Regions from separate parts of the Photorhabdus temperata genome, predicted to be linked through region 1. Evidence: predicted binding sites of a transcription regulator. Region 1 holds the regulator's gene; the other holds the start of a gene.
What was found. The regulator LexA, encoded in region 1, represses DNA repair genes until DNA is damaged. The targets are predictions, from matches to a motif close to TNCTGTATGTACATACAGNA.
Positions count from the first base shown of each region.

Region 1 (3,173 bases):
GAATGGCGAAGAATTTTTGGATACCATTAAGTAGCTGTAGATGTGGGGTGCTGTGTCCTTCACGTCCGGGTGAACGACCAAACATGACAGAAACTGGCAGCATTTGAATATCCAGGTTTGGATTATTACGATGCAGATCCAGATAAGCATGGAAAATTTTTACGGATTCCTGCTTTGGTGCGCAATAGCGGAATACGCGTGGGCCATTATCGATAAATACATAGCCCGGAAGCTCTGTATCACCTACCTCCAGTGAGTTTAAAGGGTCCGGCAGATCCTGCTCAAGACATTGCTGACGTAATGTCAGTAAGTCTGCTTTGGAGTGATACGGCAATACGTACAGAATAGGGCGTGTCGTATCGAGCCGTAATTCGGTAATGGGATCTGTAGGGATAAGTTTGCTCTTTACCAGTATTTTTAGTGGTAAATTCAATAATTTATAATATATTTTACGCCAACCTGACATAAATAACTTGAAGCCTCCTGTTAGCAATATGTCGCAAGCATATCAGAAACAGGTGTTGAGATCTGTTATGTTAAGACGATAATAAAAGTTAAAAGTGATAAATAACCCCATATTTGGTGTGAATAACTTATGGCAAATCAATCCAAGGGACTGACCCGTATCATCAAAGCAACCGTATATTCGATGAAAGGTCTCAGGGCTGCGTGGCAAAATGAAGCGGCTTTCCGGCAGGAAATAATCATATCTATATTGGCGGTAATTGTTGCATTTTATCTGGATATCAGCGCAATTGAACGCATTTTGCTGATTGGTTCAGTGATGCTGGTGGTGATTGTGGAGATCCTGAACAGTGCTATTGAAGCTGTCGTTGATCGTATTAGCAGTGAATTCCATGAACTGTCCGGTCGGGCAAAAGATATGGGATCGGCGGCGGTCTTTCTGACGATGATGCTGTCGTTAATTGTCTGGAGTACCATTCTCTGGCGCTATTTTGTGACCTGATTTAGTTTAATAATGAGTCATTATACTATATTGGGCTGATTTTCTGCCTTGGCAGGTTCCCAATCGCTATTTACCTGTATATACTCACAGTTTGACTGTATAAACACACAGGGGGCGAAATGAAAGCACTTACCGTAAGGCAGCAGCAGGTTTATGACTTGGTGCGTGACCACATTTCGCAAACGGGTATGCCACCAACGCGTGCTGAAATTGCATCACGTCTTGGTTTCCGTTCACCTAATGCGGCTGAAGAGCATTTAAAAGCATTGGCTCGCAAAGGGGTGATAGAGATTGTTGCCGGGGCATCCAGGGGTATCCGTTTGCTGCTAGAAGAATCTGGTTTACCGTTGATTGGTCGTGTGGCCGCAGGTGAGCCACTGTTGGCACAGGAGCACATTGAAAGTCATTATCGGATTGATCCTGCACTGTTTAAGCCAAGTGCGGATTTCCTGTTGAGAGTCAATGGTATGTCCATGAAAAATATTGGTATTATGGATGGTGATCTGTTGGCTGTGCATAAAACACAGGATGTTCGTAATGGGCAGGTTATTGTTGCCCGTATTGAAGATGAAGTAACTGTAAAACGTTTTAAACAGACTGGAAATAAAGTTGAATTGTTGGCAGAAAACCCTGAGTTTAAGCCAATCGTGGTGGATCTGCGTGAACGGAGCCTGACAATAGAAGGATTAGCCGTCGGGGTGATTCGGAACGGTGATGGGTTTTGATAGTAAAATATCGAATCGTTGTTTTTTGGTGATTGTCAAAGAGTTGCAATATTCCGGCAGAATCATGTTATTGGTTTATCAATATGATTATCTTGAACGTGATTCTGCGGTTGCCTGCCGCTATTTACAGGTTCTCTATTTCTTTTTTACCTCAATACTGTGGTCGTGCTGACATTCATCCCGCTCAGTACAGGATTCAATCTCTGCACAAGAGGAACATAAACCATGCGCTTCAATGACGGTATGGCGTAAACTGAATCCGGCAGTTTTTGCTAACTGTTGAATAGCGGATTCAACGGCTCCACCATCCCGTTCTGTAACAGAACCACAGCGGTCGCAAATAAACATTGCTGAGGTGTGGCTTGGTTGTTCGATATGGTGGCATAGCACATAACTGTTGGTGGATTCTATTTTATGAATAAATCCCTGTTCCAGCAGAAATTCCAGTGCCCGGTATATGGTTGGTGGTTTAGCCTGTGGTTCTGCTTCCCGCAATAAATCCAGTAAATCATAAGCACTGATTGCGCCGGGTTGCTCTGAAATCAGACGCAAAACTTCAAACCGCTGCGGAGTAAAGCGAACTCCCCGTGCCAGGCAAATAGCTTCGGCTTGTTCCAGTAACTTTTTTTGGTTAATCAGTTTCATTGCGCCCCTTACAGCCAGCATGATAACAATATTAGGATGTTATCATGTTTCTGCGATAGAAAATATTCTCCAGAAAAGTTCATTGTGCTTGTCCCCTGATAGAGTTAATTTGGTTAAATTGATACTTAGCAGCAAAAATAATGTTTTCTCGAGGTTTGTGATAATACAGATAAGAATTATCATATATGGTAGATAATTTTCGGAAAGGAATCATTTGTGATGAAAGAACTTTTACAAAATCAGCCTCATTATAGGCAGTTTCCTGCTAAAGGCTATCAGGTAATAAAGAATATTATCTGTGAAAAAAGAAAGTTACCTTTTCTGAGCTCATTATACGCATTGATTAATATTTTATTTGTAATTGCAGTCTGTATGGGAATTATATTATCTGTGGCAATTGTATTATTTATAATAGATAATGTATCCGTTCCTGCTACAGACTATTTACTTCTGGCACAAGTAGTCAGTGTAGCATTATTTTCAGTAATGTTACTTTCAGTTATTATTTATCGTATTATTAAACGTCCTGAATGGGAACAACGGCGTTATTATCAACAAGCAGGTTTATCTTTTTTACCGGAAGAAAAGCGCCAGGTATTGCGGTTAAATATTGTGAGTGACTATTGGCAAGGCTTTTGGAGTGAAACTCTGGAGCATTATCCTTTGCAGTCACGGGTTGCTCATGATAACTATCGTTACTGCCTGCTCCCATTATCATCTACTCAGGAACATCAATCCCAACTATACAGTGACTGGGGAATTATTGATGAAGAAGGTTATATGAAAATGTTAACTGGTTTGTGGGGTGGGGTGCATTCAAAACATTTTGCTGTTGA
Region 1 is NZ_JAJAFX010000019.1:73,711-76,883, forward strand. Features, by position in the region: gene plsB (glycerol-3-phosphate 1-O-acyltransferase PlsB) at 1-466, opposite strand, end outside; gene LGZ99_RS09435 (diacylglycerol kinase) at 596-967, shown strand; gene lexA (transcriptional repressor LexA) at 1,087-1,692, shown strand; gene zur (zinc uptake transcriptional repressor Zur) at 1,828-2,337, opposite strand; gene LGZ99_RS09450 (DUF1266 domain-containing protein) at 2,557-3,173, shown strand, end outside.

Region 2 (3,173 bases), on a different contig from region 1:
GCTAAATCAGCAAATGGGTTTTTAGGAATAAAAGATAAAATTAACTGCGGCACAGACAAATCAGAGATTTTGCCTATGTAGTTGTTCTCGATAGCCGACAGGCGTGCTGTTTCTTGGGTTCCTTGCACCAGACCTTCAGCAGTCAGGCCGAATAGGTTAGTAATAATGATACCGATCAGCGCTGCGATCATTGTAGTGAACAACAGGCTGCCGATGGTCAGAAAACTGATTTTTCCTAGAGAAGATGCTTTATGCAATCTGGCAACAGCGCTTAGAATAGAGGCAAATACCAGCGGCATAATCACCATTTGCAGAAGTTGTACATAGCCGTTACCTACAATATTGAACCATAAGATTGATTCTTTTAGTGTGGCATTATCAGCTCCATAAGTCAGTTGTAGCGCCAGACCAAAAATAACGCCAATGGCGAGGCCGAAAAGAACCTTTTTTGACAGACTCCATTGGTGTGAGCTGGCTTTTGACAACAGCAAAAGCAGTGCTGCGAAAACGAGCACATTCAGAATTAATGGTAAGTTCATCCACAAACTCCAGATTTTAATTATTGAGGGAGTTAAGCTGTATTAATCGAGTTAAGTTATAAACTTATACCCTACAGCAAGTAATTGAGAATATGGTACCAGCTAAGGTTATCGGCTCTTATAATTAAATCGAATTTGATATAATAATCATGGCAATTAAGATTGATTTTTACGCGATTATAACATTAAAAATATTTTCAAAGGTTATTAAAAACACAGTTTTTTGATGTAATCTATATAAATAAGTATAGAGTAATCAATATGTTCTGGCAGAAAAACGGCAATGACAATCAGTAAGGCAGAAATAAATCTTTCTGCTTTCTTATTTCCTTGTTTGCCAAGTACAGGCAGGCAGAAACGTATTTTTATTGGCCATAACAGTGGTACGCCAGCGGGAGTCAGCATATCCGCTACCAGATGACTTAGATAGCCAACAATCATGGCATGGAAAAAATCGGTTGGTACAGGCCACTCTTCTGGTATTTTGAGCCAAAGTAAAGCGATACCTAATGCAAGAGCAAGTAAACTGTGAGTAAACCCTCTATGGCCACATAGTTTGGCAATTGGAATGGAGATAAATCTGAATAATCTCCCCAGGGTTGAATTTGGGTGATCTATATCTGGTAACAATGCAGTAAGTAGCACGCCTGGTAGCATGTGCAACCAGTCACCATTGGCTATTTCTGGTGTTATTTCAAGTTTGTGCGCCATAATAATACTGGCAACTGAAAATAAAAGATGCCCTTCAGCGGTCATATAATTCCTCTGACTGATAACTGTCTATCCATACAGTTGGCGAAGTATAGTGGGTTTTATGCGGGTAAGATAGGGGGTGAAAAGCAAAAATATCTTATTTATTAATATATAAAGTTAATATTTTATCAGATTTTCATTTGACAGAATAAGGAATAAACGCTACGGCGGCTATGTGAGCAATTAGAAACTGCCATTTAAACAGATAATGGCAGCTAAAGTTATGGTCAGATGATATCTGTTACACTTAATTGTTCAAGTGAGCGTAGTTTAATATCTGCTAATGTCCAACGTAGATCATCAAAATGATGGGCTGTTGGAACAACGATTGAACGCATTCTTGCTGCTTTTGTCGCTATCATTCCATTAAATGAATCTTCCAGGGTCACACAACTTATGGGGGAAACACTCAGTTGTTCAGCAGCGAGCAAATAAACTTCGGGATGGGGTTTACTGTTGGGTAATTTGGCAGCAGAAACGACAGTATCAAAATAATGACTCAAGTTGAACATCTCAAGTACTTGTTCCAACATATATTGTGGAGAAGCTGAGGCCAGCCCGATTTTCAGCCCTTGTTCACGGCAAAGGTTTAAAGCATATTCGGCGCCTGGGAGCAGGGGACGGTTTTCTTTTACCTGTCTGATAACATGATCAATAATCCGCTGTTCCACTTCTGATTTTGATGCGCCTTGCCACGGAGAAGCTTGGTACCAGAGCTCCACAACATGGTCAATACGCAACCCAAGAGTATCTGGTAGTGTCTTTGCTAAAGATAAATCCAGACCTAATTCACTGAATACTTCTTTTTCTCCTTGGGTCCAATATGGTTCAGAGTCAATCAGTAAACCGTCCATATCAAAAATGACTGCTTTTATTGGTAAATGAAAAGACATGAGTATCTCCCACAGGTCAGACAGTTAGCGAGAACTGATTGTAGCAATCTCGGCAGATGAAATCTTTTTCTTGTGGGGAACAGGGTAAGAAATGCTTAGTTAATTAAATATAAAGTTAAATTTAATCATTGATGGGCTATGATTAGCCAAAAATAAAATCTATTTACTGCTATGAGAGGTATCATGACTTACCAAAAAGCCGGATACATTGCTATTATTAAGCGAGTTTTAGGTTGGGTGATTTTTATTCCGGCACTCTTATCGACCATCGTTTCTGTGATCAATCTTGCCTGGTTGCATGGTATTAAAGGTAGTGGCATTAATGCTGTTTTAGATGACTTTCTGAAAATGATGGCTGAAATGGTGCGCTTTAATACGTCATTTTTGGATTTTTTCTGGAAAAATTCGCCAACTCCTGTTCGTTTGGCTGGTTTCACTGGGGAAAATATGAGCTTTCTGATTATTTATTTTCTTATTTTTGTCGGTCTTGCTATGAATGCATCAGGCCAGCGTATGTATAGACAAGTAAAATTTGTACGTGAAAATATTGAAGATCAGTTGATTATTGAAAAGGTCAAAGACAATGGTGGCCTGACAAGAGAACAGATTGAATCAAGAATCAAACTTCCGCACCATACATTGTTTAGTCAGATTTATATTTTATATGTTTCACCGGTAATTATCGGTGCAATTTTTTATTTTCTGCTGGGAATTTTAGGCTGGTAAATCTTCTGGCGGTGATGGCTGCGGAATGAAGTGTTTCCGCAGCCCGTTGTTTCTTCATTGCATAATGTCATCGATAATATCTTGCGCCGCAATAAAATTATCACTACCAAACAGATTACAACGGTTAAGCAAATAATAGAGCTGATATACAGGTTGTCGATCAATAAAATTGGCAGGCAGTGGCCACACACTCTGATAACCATCAAAAATTTGCATTGGTAGATTAGGGTACAACGGTAGCATAGCAAAATCACACTCACGA
Region 2 is NZ_JAJAFX010000023.1:23,258-26,430, reverse strand. Features, by position in the region: gene LGZ99_RS10690 (L-cystine transporter) at 1-539, opposite strand, end outside; gene LGZ99_RS10685 (metal-dependent hydrolase) at 747-1,295, opposite strand; gene hxpB (hexitol phosphatase HxpB) at 1,520-2,185, opposite strand; gene LGZ99_RS10675 (YniB family protein) at 2,369-2,911, shown strand; gene LGZ99_RS10670 (fructosamine kinase family protein) at 2,966-3,173, opposite strand, start outside.
Region 2: the regulator LexA is predicted to act here: its motif matches at 1,314-1,333, upstream of LGZ99_RS10685 (metal-dependent hydrolase).